DNA from 3 places in the Arsenicicoccus dermatophilus genome. Region 3 is predicted to be linked to each of the others. Evidence: riboswitches for the same ligand, from Rfam matches in the RefSeq annotation. Region 3 holds a riboswitch; each other region holds the start of a gene.
The links. Region 3 has a riboswitch for thiamine pyrophosphate ahead of MM438_RS14520 (ECF transporter S component). Riboswitches for the same ligand answer to the same signal wherever they lie in the genome.
Positions count from the first base shown of each region.

Region 1: linked by a shared signal. The riboswitch ahead of thiC (phosphomethylpyrimidine synthase ThiC) and the one ahead of MM438_RS14520 (ECF transporter S component) in region 3 are both predicted to bind thiamine pyrophosphate.
Region 2: linked by a shared signal. The riboswitch ahead of thiM (hydroxyethylthiazole kinase) and the one ahead of MM438_RS14520 (ECF transporter S component) in region 3 are both predicted to bind thiamine pyrophosphate.

Region 1 covers NZ_JAKZHU010000001.1:2,527,751-2,532,332, forward strand. Annotated here, with positions in the region: gene MM438_RS11640 (class F sortase) at 1-437, opposite strand, end outside; gene MM438_RS11645 (hypothetical protein) at 434-1,258, opposite strand; TPP riboswitch at 1,418-1,529, shown strand; gene thiC (phosphomethylpyrimidine synthase ThiC) at 1,612-3,366, shown strand; gene MM438_RS11655 (YflT domain-containing protein) at 3,369-4,166, opposite strand; gene MM438_RS11660 (acyl-CoA dehydrogenase family protein) at 4,290-4,582, opposite strand, start outside.
Region 2 covers NZ_JAKZHU010000001.1:430,648-435,229, reverse strand. Annotated here, with positions in the region: gene MM438_RS02085 (MFS transporter) at 1-541, opposite strand, end outside; gene MM438_RS02080 (LppX_LprAFG lipoprotein) at 531-1,226, opposite strand; TPP riboswitch at 1,286-1,378, shown strand; gene thiM (hydroxyethylthiazole kinase) at 1,368-2,177, shown strand; gene thiE (thiamine phosphate synthase) at 2,174-2,827, shown strand; partial or broken gene thiD (bifunctional hydroxymethylpyrimidine kinase/phosphomethylpyrimidine kinase) at 2,824-3,648, shown strand; gene tenA (thiaminase II) at 3,650-4,297, shown strand; gene MM438_RS02055 (NAD(P)/FAD-dependent oxidoreductase) at 4,393-4,582, opposite strand, start outside.
Region 3 covers NZ_JAKZHU010000003.1:11,634-16,215, reverse strand. Annotated here, with positions in the region: gene MM438_RS14535 (FtsX-like permease family protein) at 1-2,017, shown strand, start outside; gene MM438_RS14530 (NUDIX hydrolase) at 2,037-2,513, shown strand; gene MM438_RS14525 (DUF4235 domain-containing protein) at 2,562-2,876, opposite strand; TPP riboswitch at 2,914-3,019, shown strand; gene MM438_RS14520 (ECF transporter S component) at 3,065-3,727, shown strand; gene MM438_RS14515 (ABC transporter ATP-binding protein) at 3,724-4,582, shown strand, end outside.

The sequences.
Region 1 (4,582 bases), on a different contig from region 3:
ACCTGGTCACCGGGGTGCAGCTGGGCGATGCGCTCCAGGGCACCGACGCTCTTCTGGCTGCGCGTCGAGTGCCCCACGATCACCGAGGTCCCCTGCGCCGCCTCGAGATCCATGCCACCGGTCCACAGGCAGGTGGCCCGGACGTCGGCAGGCGGCTCGACGACGCCCTTCTCCGTCCCGCAGGACAGGACGGGGGCGTCGACCCCCAGCGAGGGTATGGCGAGCCGGCCGTTGCCGGCCGCGGCCTTCTGGGCGGCCGCCGCGGGCGAGGCGGCCGAGGTCGCCCAGCGCGGCAGGCTCGAGGGCCCCGACGTGGGCGTGGCCGAGGTGGTCGTCGCTCCGGCCCCGGCCCCCGGGCCCGAGCCGGAGCACGCGGTGAGGGCTGCGGCCAGGACCGCGGCGCCGGCGAGGGACCGCAGGGTGCGCGTGGTCCTCATCGGCCGGAGTTGAAGACGGGCGCGCCGTGGGCACCCTTGCGGCCGGGCTGCACCGTCGGCCGCTTGAGGGGGGCGTGGCCGGCGTCGCAGACCTGGTCGATCGGTCCGCCGTCGATGAAGCTGATGCCGTTGCCGTCGGAGGCCACGACCACGAGCTCGCTGCGCGTCGTGGTGACCTTGACGGTGGCGCCGGGTGCGAGGGCCACGATGCCGTCGAGGTCTGCCTCGTCCGGGCCGCCGTAGGCGACCCCCACCAGCGGGTTGCCCGCGGGGTTGGTGATCGTCAGCGAGCGGCACCCGGGCACCAGGCGCAGGCCGCGCTTCAGCGGGGTGACGGGCAGGTCGCCGAGACCGGGGATCCCCTCGACGGGGACCTCCCCGTCCCATTGGCTCGGATTGCCGGAGGCGCTCGCGCTCGCGCTGGGCGAGGCGGTCGGGGTGGTCGGCGAGGTCCCCGTCGGCGTGGACGTGGGGGCCGGGCTCGCGGTGCCGGTCGCCGTCGGGTGCTCCGTGGGGCTCCCGGTGGGGGTGACCGTGGGGGTCGGCGAGGCGGTGGCGGTCGGGGTGCCGGTGGGCTGCTCGGGCACGGTCGTCGGCGCCGGGGTCGTGGTCGCCGTCGGGGTGGCGCTGTCCGAGCTCGACGGTGCAGGTGTCGTGGTGGCACCGGGCACGGAGGTCTCGACCGGAGCCGTCGGGGTGGGGGTGGGGGTCGCCGTCGGGTCGGGGTCGGCGAGGGCCGAGGGGGCGAGCGGGAGCGACAGGCAGGCGATCGTCAGAGCCGCGGACGCGACACGACGACCCAGGAGCGTGGTGGTCATCATGAGCCTTCTGGTCGGCCTCGTGGGCCAGGGTGGAGTGCAGGGGGATGGCGCCTGCTCGACCACCCTAGGAGACACTCGACACGCCGTTCCATAGCCCGAGATGACCACTTCATCACGATTGTCCGCCCTGCGGTTCCTGGCTCGCTTTGCTACGGTGGCGGCGTCCAGAGCGGGAGTCCGAGGCATCGGGCTGAGAGGGGGCTGCAGCCGCCCCGACCGTCACCACCTGATCCGGGTCATGCCGGCGCAGGGATCCTCGGAGACGACGTGCGGCTCGAGCACTCTCACGGCACCGTCTGCGGCTGCCGGGGCCCCTGGCCGATCCGCCCGGGTCGTCACCGACAGGGCCGACCATGACCGACCTGATCCAGTCCACTGCTCCTGCCGTCGATCCCGCCGACCAGGGCGCGGACCCTGCTCTCGCCGAGGGCAACACCGACTGCGGGCACCACATCACCCACCGGCGCCGCCGTCGGGTGCTCGTCGACGGTCCCGACGGCGTGGGCGTGCCGTTCACCGAGATCCGCCTCGACGACAGCCCGTCCGCGTCCGGCCCGGTGCCCAACGAGCCGGTCCGGGTCTACTGCACCGAGGGGCCCGGCTCCGACCCGGCCGAGGGCCTCGCGCCGGTGCGGCACGAGTGGATCGCGGCCCGCGGCGACGTCGAGACCTATCCCGGTCGCAGCCGCGACCTGGCGGACGACGGACGCGCCGCCGTACGCCGTGGTGCGTCCTCCCAGGAGTGGCGCGGGGCGCGACGAGAGCCCTTGCGCGCCAAGGCCGGCCAGCGCGTGACGCAGATGGCCTACGCCCGGCGAGGGGTGATCACCCCGGAGATGCGGTATGTCGCGCTGCGCGAGGCCTGCGACGTCGAGCTCGTCCGCTCCGAGGTCGCCGCCGGCCGCGGGATCATCCCCGCCAACGTCAACCACCCCGAGTCCGAGCCGATGATCATCGGGCGGGCCTTCCTGGTCAAGGTCAACGCCAACATCGGCAACTCGGCGATCACCAGCTCGATCGCCGAGGAGGTCGACAAGCTCACCTGGGCCACCCGCTGGGGCGCCGACACGGTGATGGACCTGTCGACCGGCGACGACATCCACACGACCCGCGAGTGGATCGTGCGCAACTCCCCCGTCCCGATCGGCACCGTGCCGATGTATCACGCCCTGGAGAAGGTCGGCGGCATCGCCGAGGAGCTCACCTGGGAGATCTTCCGCGACACCGTGATCGAGCAGTGCGAGCAGGGCGTGGACTACATGACGATCCACGCGGGCGTGCTCAAGGACTACGTCCCGCTGACCGCCCGTCGGGTCACCGGCATCGTGTCGCGCGGCGGCTCGATCCTGGCCGGCTGGTGCATGGCCCACGACGAGGAGAACTTCCTCTACACCCACTTCGACGAGCTGTGCGAGATCTTCGCGCAGTACGACGTGGCCTTCTCCCTCGGCGACGGGCTGCGTCCCGGCTCGGTCGCGGACGCCAACGACGAGGCCCAGCTCGCCGAGCTGCGCACCCTCGCCGACCTGACCAGGCGGGCCTGGGCGTACGACGTGCAGGTGATGGTCGAGGGCCCCGGGCACGTGCCGCTGCACCTGGTGGAGGAGAACGTCCGCCTGCAGCAGGAGTGGTGCGACGGGGCGCCGTTCTACACCCTCGGGCCGCTGGCCACCGACATCGCGCCGGGCTACGACCACATCACCTCGGCGATCGGCGCGGCCACCATCGCGATGCACGGCACCGCCATGCTCTGCTACGTCACGCCCAAGGAGCACCTGGGGCTGCCCGACCGCGACGACGTCAAGACGGGCGTGATCACCTACAAGCTCGCCGCCCACAGCGCCGACCTCGCCAAGGGCCACCCCGGCGCCCGGGTGCGGGACGACGCGCTGTCCAAGGCCCGCTTCGAGTTCCGGTGGAACGACCAGTTCGAGCTCTCCCTCGACCCGGACACCGCCCGCAGCTTCCACGACGAGACGCTGCCGGCTGAGCCCGCCAAGGACGCGAGGTTCTGCTCGATGTGCGGGCCGAAGTTCTGCTCGATGCGGATCAGCCAGGACATCCGCGACCGGCACGCGGCCGACCTCGGGATGCCCGAGATCCGCTGACCTCAGCGGCGGGTGGCGCCGCCCTGCTCGTCGCTCCAGGCGACCTCGTCGGATCGGTCGGGGTCGACGGGCGGGGCCGGCACCTGCTGGGTCGGTGCCTGCTGGGCCTGGGACCGGTGCACCGGCATCCCCATGGTGGAGTCCACCTGCTGCGCGTGGGGGGGCTGCACCGGCATGCCCATCGTCGACCCCACCTGCTGCGGGGGCTGCGGGGCCTGCCAGGTCTGGGGCTCGGCGGGCGCCGCCGGGGCCTGCCGGACGGGCGCCGCGGGCTGACCCGGGGAGGACGATCCGAGCACCGGGTCACCCATCAGGCCGGCCTCGCGCAGCATCGTCCGTGCCTGCTGCTGCAGCTGCCGCTCCACCAGCACCTCGTAGCGCGTCGCCACGACCTGCGTGACCGAGGTGAAGTCGCGCCGACCCCGAGTCAGGGAGTAGCCGATCAGCGCCCACACCAGCCCGAAGAGGGCCCCGACGAGCAGCGGCGTCACCATCGCCCGGGGCCCCTGGCCGTCGAGCGTCATGAACAGGATCCCGACGAAGAGCCCCATCCACAGACCGGACGCCATCCCGCCGAGGGCGACCTTGGTCTGGGTGAGCCGTCCGGTGACCCGCTCCACCTGGCGCAGGTCGGTGCCGACGATCATGCACTGCTCGACGGGGAACTCGTGGTCGGCCAGGTGGTCCACCGCTCGCTGGGCCTCGGCATACCGCTCGAAGACACCGACGGACGAGGGGAGCTCGAGCTGCAGGTGCTCGGCCGTGAGCGCGGACGTGGGCGAGATCTGGGGCTGCGGCATGGCTCGATCATCCCACCTCCGGCAGGTCGTCGGCTGGATGCCGCCTGGGCACGACGACGGCCCGCCGGTCCCCCTGGCGGAGGCTCGACGGGCCGGTCGTATGCCGACGAGAAGCTGCGGGGCTCAGCGCTTCCCGTAGTCCTTGAGCAGGCGCCGCCCGATGATCATCTTCTGGATCTCCGCGGTGCCCTCGCCGATGAGCAGCATGGGTGCCTCGCGGTAGAGCCGCTCGATCTCGTACTCCTTGGAGTAGCCGTAGCCGCCGTGGATGCGGAAGGACTGCTCGACCACGTCGGCGCAGTACTCCGCGGCGAGGTACTTCGCCATGCCGGCCTCGAGGTCGTTGCGCTCACCCTTGTCCTTGAGCCGGGCGGCCTTGACCATCATCTGGTGGGCGGCCTCGCACTTGGTGGCCA
Region 2 (4,582 bases), on a different contig from region 3:
GGGCTGCGTTGAGCCAGAACACGTCTCGCCAGGTGCCGACCGCGAGCACGGCTGCGCCGAGGAGCGGCCCCACCACGGAGCCGAGCTCCTGCACCGCGCCGACCACGCCGAGCGGCACCCCGCGCCGGGCGGGGGGCCAGCCGTCCGCGACGAGCGCCAGCGTGGCCGGCACCAGGCCGCCGCCGCCGAGACCCTGCAGGACCCGGCCACCCACGAGGACCGGCAGCTCGGTCGCGAGCGCGGTCACCACCGACCCGACGAGGAAGACCACGAGCAGCGCCCGCAGGACGCGGGCCCGGTCGACGAGGTCGGCGAGCCGCCCGACGAGGGGCAGCACGGCGACGTAGCCGAGCAGGAAGCCGCTGATGATGGGGGTCGCCCGCTGCATCGCGTCGATGCCGAGACCGACCCCGGCCATCATGTCGGGCAGGGCGAGGACCACGACATAGGTGTCGGCGGCCGCCAGCAGCACCGCGAAGGAAGCGGCCGCCAGCAGGCCACCCGGGTGGGTGCCGCCGACCCCGCGCGCGTCAGGGGGCACGAACGGTGACCTGCTCGCCATAGCCGTCGAGGCGGACGTCGTACCGGCTCGTGGCGCCGGTCGCGGGGAAGAACGGGCCGGTGACAGTCACCGAGCGGACCCGGTCGTCGTCGCCGACCTGGAAGGAGACGGGGAAGGTCGCCCCGCGCTGCCCTGCCGCGAGCACGTCGACGACCTGGTCGCCGGGCAGGGTCCCGGTGATCGTCTGCACCTCGGCGCTGCCGTCGCGCTTCCTGTCACCCAGCGCGGGCGACTGCACCGCGCCGAGCAGCGAAGAGATTCCTTTGTCGGGCGAGAGCAGGTCGGCCGGGTCAGGGGCGCCGTAGTCCGCGGCCCGGGCCGGCACGTAGGACCGGGTGAAGGGCAGGCGCAGGCGCAGCGTCCCACCGACGGACACCACGTCAACGGTGCCGGACAGGCCGCGGGCGCGCACGGTCAGGGAGCCCTGGAAGGCCGGCTGGTGGGTCACCACCCCCTTGGCGGCGGTGACCCCCTCGGCCTTGGCCGGGAAGTCCGGCGAGGAGAGGTCCACCCGCACCGAGGGGCTCGCGTCGAGCGTTCTGCGAGCGGCGGCGAGCCGGTCGGCCGCGCTGCGCGCGGGCTTGTCCGGGGCGCCGCCGCACGCCGACGCCCCGGCGACCAGCAACCCGCTCAGCAGCAGGGCGCCCACCTTGGTCCAGGTCATCTCAGGTCCCCTCCCGTGCCTCCCCCCGACCGTATCCGACCGAGGGTGGGCTAGGGTGCGACCACGACGCGGGGTGCCCCTCGAGGGCTGAGATCACACCCGTCGAACCTGATCTGGCCAGCACTGGCGAAGGGACGTCGCATGGCCGAGCACACCCCGGTCTCACCCCGGCAGGTCGGCGAGGCGGTGCAGCGCCTGCGCGAGGGCAGCCCCCTCGTCCAGAGCCTGACCAACATCGTGGTCGCGCAGTGGACGGCCAACGTCCTGCTCGCCGCAGGAGCGGCCCCCGCGATGGTGGACAACCCGCACGAGGCGGGCCTGTTCGCCCAGGTGGCGGGCGGCGTCCTGGTCAACACGGGCACGCCGTACGACGACACGACGGCGGCCATGCGCGCCGCCGTCCAGGGCGCCGCGCAGACGGGCACCCCCTGGGTCCTCGACCCCGTGGCGGCGGGCGGGCTGCCGTGGCGCACGCAGGTCGCGAGCGAGCTGATCGGGGTGCACGCCCCGGCGATCGTGCGCGGCAACGCCTCGGAGGTCTCCGGACTGCTCGGCGGGCTCGGCGGCCGGGGCGTGGACTCCGCCGCCCGGCCCGAGGAGGTGCTCGAGCAGGCGCGGTCCCTGGCCCGCGACCACGGCACCGTGGTCGCCGTGAGCGGGCCGGTCGACCACCTCACCGACGGCGAACGCCTGGTCCGCGTCGCCAACGGCCACGAGCTGATGACCCGGGTCACCGGGGTCGGGTGCGCGCTGGGCGCCCTGATGGCGGGCTTCGCCGCGGTCTGCGAGGACCGGCTCGTCGCCGCGACCGCTGCCACGGCCCTGCTGTGCGTGGCGGCCGAGCGGGCTGCCGCGGCCACCCGCGGCCCCGGCAGCTTCGCGGTGGCCCTGCTCGACGAGCTGGCCCTGGTCACCCCCGACGAGGTGGCCGAGGCGGTGCGGCTGTCATGACCCGGCCGCCGCTCGACCTCACCGTCTATCTCGTCACCGACACCGTCATGGCGGGCGGCGCCGGCCGGGTCGCGCCTCTCGTCCGAGCCGCCGTCGACGGGGGTGCCACGGTCGTGCAGGTGCGCGACCCCGAGGCAGACGACGACACCTTCCTGCGGATCTCCCGCGAGGTCGTCGCCGCGCTGGTCGGCACCGGAGTGCCCGTCCTGCTCAACGACCGGGTGCACCTCGTCCGGCCTGCCGGGGCCCACGGCGCCCACGTCGGCCAGGGCGACCTCGACCCGGTGCGCACCCGCGAGCTCCTCGGCCCGGACGCCCTGCTCGGCCTGTCCTGCCAGACCGTCGAGCACGTCGAGGCGGCTCGGGCGCTGCCCGACGGCACCCTGGACTACCTCGGTCTCGGGCCGGTCTGGGACCAGACGACCAAGCCGGACGCCGCCATACCGTCCGGACCCGCCGGGATCGCCCGGCTCGCCGCCGCGAGTCCCTGGCCCACCGTCGCCATCGGCGGCATCAGCGCCGACCGCATCGGCGAGCTGCCCGCCACCGGCGTCGCCGGCGCCGCCGTCGTCAGCGCCGTCTGCGCCGCCCCCGACCCCCGGGCCGCCGCGACCCTGCTGCGCACCCGCTGGAAGGACGCCCCACGATGACTCCCCCACCCAAGGTCCTGTCGATCGCCGGCTCCGATCCCTCGGGCGGCGCCGGGATCCAGGCCGACCTCAAGACCTTCAGCGCCCTCGGGGCCTACGGCACGTGCGTGATCACCGCCCTGACGGCTTAGTCGACCCAGGGCGTGACCGGCGTCCACCCGGTGCCCGCGAGCTTCGTCACCGAGCAGCTCGACACCCTCCTCGCCGACGTCGCCGTGGACGCCGTCAAGATCGGGATGCTCGCCGACGCCTCGGTGACCGCCGCGGTCCGCGCCTGCCTGGAGCAGCTGCGGGCGCACGAGGGTGGCACCGAGCTGCCGATCGTCCTCGACCCGGTCATGGTCGCCACCAGCGGCGACCGGCTCCTCGCCGACGACGCCGTCGCCGCCGTGCGAGACCTGGTGCCGCTCGCCGGGATCATCACTCCCAACATCCCTGAGGCCGCCGTGCTCCTCGGCTGCGAGCCGGCCGGACACGTGGACGAGATGCTCGACCAGGCGCGGCGACTCGTCGACGCGGGCGCGCGGCGCGTCTACCTCAAGGGCGGACACCTGGACGAGGGCGATCGGGCGACCGACGTGTATGCCGACGCCGACACCTGCGTCGCGGGGTGGAGCGAGCGGGTCGACACCCGCAACACCCACGGCACGGGCTGCACCCTGTCCTCCGCGCTGGCGGCCCTGCGACCGCAGCGCCCCGACTGGACGACCACGGTCACCGACGCCAAGCGCTGGCTCACCGATGCCCTCCACCGCGCCGACGAGCTGCAGGTCGGCCACGGCCACGGACCGGTCCACCACTTCCACGCCACCTGGAGCTGAGATGACCTTCACCCTCGACACCTGGGAGCGCTCGCGCGCCATCCGCACGGCGATCGACGAGCTGCCCTTCGTGCGCGGGCTCGGCGACGGCACCCTGGACCGCGAGCGCTTCACCTACTACATGGCCCAGGACGCGCTCTACCTCGCGGACTACGCCCGGGTCCTGGCGACCCTCGCCGGGCAGGCGACCGACCCGGACGACACGACCTTCTGGGCCGACTCGGCACGCACCGCGGTCGCCGTCGAGCGCGAGCTCCACGGCGCCCACGTCCAGGACTTCGCCGCGGTCACCCGCTCCCCCACCTGCCTGGCCTACACGTCCTACCTCGCGTCGCTGACGACGCAGGGCTCGTATGCCGTCGCGGTGGCCGGGGTGCTGCCCTGCTACTGGATCTACCAGGACGTGGGGGACGCGCTGCTGCGGAGCGCCGGCGACCTCACCACCCACGCCTACGGCGACTGGATCGGCACCTATGCCGACGAGGCCTTCGCCGCCTCGGTCGCCACCGCCAAGGCGATCGCCGACCGGTGCGCCGAGGGCGCCTGCGCCGAGACCGTCGAGCGCATGCACGTGGCCTACGCGACGGCGTCGCGCTACGAGTGGATGTTCTGGGACGCGGCCTGGCGGCAGGAGACCTGGCCCGTCTGAGGCTGGGAGGCCCCGACGGGGCCTCCCAGGACGGGGTCGCTCCCGGGCGGCTGGCCGGGGTCGTGCTCGCCAGGGCGACCCGGGCCAGGGCACCGTCAGACGAGACCCCTGAGCATCCCGTGCCAATACATCAGGGGCAGGCCGGTCTTCTTGAGCTGGTTGAAGTCCACGAGGGGTTCGGTGGTGTCGGGCCACGGCAGCGGGTTGCTCGGAGCGGGCTGCATCGAGTAGTCGAACTCCGCGAGCAGCAACCGCCGGTGGGACAACGTGAGCGGGCACGACGCG
Region 3 (4,582 bases):
GCAGGTCGTGCGGCTCAAGCCGCTGCCCGACGGCCAGGTTCGCGACCTGCGCCTCGTCGGCCTGGTCCACCCCGGCGCCGACGCCGTGGACGCGACCGGCAATCCCTGGGGCTTCCTGCCCGAGCGAGACCTGTGGACCCTCACCGGGACGACCGGCTACCGCGCCGTGCATGCCGGGAACGGCGCCACCGACGCCGCTCGCCTCAAGGCGGCCGTGGCCGCGCTACCCGCCGCCAAGAGCCTCACCGTCCGCACCGGCGCCGAGGAGCGGGACGCCCGGATCGCCGACCTCGGCAGCGAGGTCGCCGTGATCACCTCGGCGCTGCTCGTCTTCGCGATCATCGCGACGTTCGTGGCGATGCTGGTCATCGCCAACACCTTCGCCATCCTCGTCGCGCAGCGCACCCGCCGGCTCGCGCTGCTGCGCTGCATCGGCGGCGAGCGCCGGCAGGTGCGCGGGTCGGTCGTCGTGGAGGCGGTGCTCGTCGGCGTCGTCGGCTCGCTCGTCGGTGTGGGGCTCGGCCTGGCGCTCGCCGCCGGCGCGGTCCGCCTGAGCGCGGGAACGCCCCTCGACCTGGGCGGCCTGACCGCGGCCCCCGCCACCGTGCTGGTCCCGCCGGTCGTCGGCGTGCTGGTGACGGTGGTCGCGGCGCTCGCGCCGGCCCGCGCGGCGACCCGGGTGACCCCGCTCGCGGCGCTGCGGCCGCAGCCGGCCTCCCGGGGGCGCCGGGTCGCCCGCACCCGCCTGGTCCTGGGGGCCCTCGGGGCGGTGGCCGGGACCGTGCTGCTCGTCCTCGGCGCCCGGGCCCACTCGATGGCCCTCGGCGTGCCCGGCGGCCTGGTGTCCTTCGTCGGGATCATGCTGCTCGCGCCGGTGGTGGTGCCGGCCCTGGCGGCGCTCGTGGGCGGCCTACCCGCTCGTCTCTGGGGAGTGCCCGGCGCGCTCGCGGTCGACAACTCCCGGCGCAACCCGGCCCGCGCGGCCGCCACCGCCTCCGCCCTGCTCGTCGGCGTCACCCTGATCACCACGACCACCGTCGCCGCCGCGTCGGCCACCCGGTCCGGCAACGAGGCGCTGGACCGCCGCTACCCGGTCGACGCGACGGTGCAGGCGGCCAAGGGACTCACCACCGCCGACCTGGCCACCGTCCGGCGCAGCCGCGTGGTCGAGCAGGCCGCCCTGGTCACGAGGCTGCACCCCACCCTGTCGATCGCCGGCCGCGACCCGCAGGCCGAGGACGTCACCGGCATCACCCCCGAGGCCGTGCAGGTCTCCCGCCGCGCCCCGAGCCTGGCGGGGCTCGACGACGGGACCGTCCTGCTCACCCCGCAGACGGGCGCCCGCACCGGCGACCGGGTGCGGCTCACCCAGGGCGGCCGCACGCTCGAGCTGCGTGCCCACGTCAGCGACGAGCACCCCTCGACCCCCGTCGTCACCGGCGCCACCGCCCGGCGCCTGGACCCCGCCGCCCCCGCTGTCGCCTGGGTCCGGCTCGTCCCCACCTCGGACGCCGCCGCCACCGCCGAGCGGCTCGCCACCGACACCGCGCAGATCCCGGGCAGCCAGACCGCCTCGGTCGCCGGCCAGCGCGCCGAGCTGCAGCGGGTCATGGACACCACGCTGACGGTGGTGACCGGGCTGCTGGCCTTCTCGGTGCTCATCGCCCTCGTCGGCATCGGCAACACCCTCGGGCTGTCCGTCCTGGAGCGCACCCAGGAGTCCGGCCTGCTGCGTGCCCTCGGGCTCGAGCGACGCCAGCTGCGCGCCATGCTCGGCCTGGAGGCGCTCACCCTCGCGGGCGTCGGCACCCTCGTCGGGCTGGCCCTCGGGGTGGGCTACGGGGTGGCCGCGGCCCACGCCGCGCTCGGCGGCGACCTGACCGTGGCGATCGACGTCCCCTGGGCCCGCCTCGCCCTGGTCGCCGGGGTCGCCCTGGCCGCAGGATGGGCCGCGTCCGTCATACCGGCTCACCGGGCCGCCCGGGTGAGTCCCTCGGCAGCCCTCGCGGCCGACTGACCCGACCTAGGCTGACGCCATGCCTCGCACCAGCGCCGGACTGCTGCCCTATCGCCACACCGCCGACGGGCTCGAGGTCCTGGTCGGCCACATGGGTGGCCCCTTCTGGGCGCGCAAGGACGCCGGCGCCTGGTCGATCGTCAAGGGCGAGGTGGAGCCCGGGGAGACCGACCTGGAGGCCGTGGCCCGCCGCGAGGTCGCCGAGGAGCTCGGGGTGCCCGCCCCGCCCGGCCCCTGGCTCGACCTCGGCCAGGTCCGCCAGTCCGGCGGCAAGGTCGTCCAGGCGTATGCCGTGGCCGCGCCCGACCTCGCGCTGGTGTCCTGCACCGAGGTCGAGATGGAGTGGCCGCGCGGGTCCGGCCGGGTCATCCGCTTCCCCGAGCTCGACCGGGCCGAGTGGCTGACCCTCCCGGCCGCCCGCGAGCGCCTGGTCGCCGGGCAGCGACCGCTGCTGGACCTGCTGCAGGACCGCCTCGGGCAAGGTCCCCAGGCATGAGCGAGGCCCGCCCCCACGACGGGGAGCGGGCCTCGGACGTGCCTGCGGTCAGGCGCGGTTGCTGCTGATGTCGGCCTGGGCCTGGAGGTCGACCTCACCGATGTCCTTGCTCTGACGCTTCACCGCGGCGACGTAGCCCTTGGCGGTCTGGCGCTGGGCGACGAGGCGGGCGACGCCCATGACGACGCCGGACAGCGCCGCGAAGGCGAGCGCTTCCTTCCAGTCGACCTCGGGGTTGGTGGGGTCGGAGGGAGCCTCCTTGCCCGTGGCCTTCTGCCAGCTGGTGTTGACGATCTTGTTGGCGACGACACCGGCGAGCGCGGCGGCCCCGGTGCCGATGAGCTTCCAGAGGTTAGGTCCCATGCGTTGAGTCTCACACGTCCTTGCGGTTATCGTCACCTTTCCACGACAGGGGAGCGCACGCAGCGCTGAGAGTGCGGATCGGTCCGCAGACCCTCGAACCTGCTCCGGCTAGCACCGGCGAAGGGAGTCGAGCTTCTCGAGGTGCTCCGGCGCCTCTCCCTCTTGGCAGCGACCAGGAGATCTCTCGTATGGCGACCACCACCCGCCCCACCGACGCGACGGGCACCCGCTCGACGTGGTCCGTCCTCGCCCGCCGCCCCCTCACGGGCTGGCGCGGCATCGACCTCGTCGTCGGCGCCGTCCTCGCCGTGGCCATGGGCGTGGCCTTCTGGGCCTGGGACAACTCGCTCTACCACCTCGTCGAGGGGCCCGCCGCGGTCTATGCGCCGATCGGCTCGCTCGTGCTCGGAGTCTGGCTGCTGCCCGCGGTGGCCGGTGCCCTGCTGGTCCGGCGGCCGGGGGCGGCGCTCTACGTCGAGCTGATCGCCGCGACCGTGGAGACGCTGCTCGGCAACAAGTGGGCCGCGCTGGTGATGCTGTCCGCGCTGCTGCAGGGCCTGGGCGTGGAGCTCGCGATGGCGGTGTGGCGCTGGCGCCGCTTCGACCTGCTCACGGCCGTGCTCGGTGGCGTCCTGGCGGCCGTCCTGGAGATCTGCTGCTACGAGTGGTGGCAGTACGTCCCGCAGCTCGCGCCGGTCCACAAGCTCGTCTACCTCGCCCTCGGGATGATCTCCGGCGCGGTGATCGCCGGTCTCGGAGCCGGCGCGCTGGTCCGGGCGCTGGCGCGGTCCGGCGCGGTCGACGCCTTCCCGCCCGCCCAGGAGGCCCGCGAGGCGCGACGCACCGCATGAGCGGCGGGGCCGCCGTCGCGACGCGGGACCTGACCTGGCTGCCGCACGGCCTGGACGCGCCGGTCCTGGACCGGGTGTCCCTGCAGGTGGCGCCGGGGGAGCGGGTGCTGCTCGCGGGTGCGTCGGGCTCGGGCAAGTCCACGCTGCTGCGCGCGCTGGCGGGGGTGCTGGAGGAGACCGGCGGCGGGGCGCTGACCGGGTCGGTCCAGGTGACCGACGGTGCCGTGGCTCCCGGCCTGGTCGAGGGCATGGCCGGCACCGGTGCGGCCGCTGCGCCGCCGCCGGCGCAGGCCGGGCTGCTGCTGCAGGACCCCGCCGACGCCGTCGTCGCCCGCACCGTCGGCCGCGACGTGGCCTTCGGCCCGGAGTGCGCCGGGGCGCCGCGCCCCGAGATCTGGCAGCGGGTGCGGTCGGCGCTGCGGGCGGTCGGGTTCCCGTATGCCGAGGACCACGAGACCCGCGCCCTGTCCGGGGGCGAGGCCCAGCGGCTGGCGCTCGCGGGCGTGCTCGCCCTGCGCCCCGGCCTGCTCCTGCTCGACGAACCCTGCTCGATGCTCGACCCCTGCGCCGCCGCCGAGGTGCGGGCGGCCGTGGCCGAGGCGGTGGCCACCTCGGGCGCCACGCTCGTCGTCGTGGAGCACCGCCTGGCCCCCTGGACCGACCTGTGCGAGCGGCTCGTGGTGCTGGGCGACCGGGGTCAGGTGGTCGCGGACGGGCCGCTCGCGGCGACGCTGGCCGCGCAGGCCGAGCACCTGACGCGTCTCGGGCTGTGGGTGCCCGGCGCCCCGGCACCCACGCCGGCGGCGGTGGAACTCCCGCTGGTCACGCCCGTCCGCCCCGCCGGCCTCGAGGTCG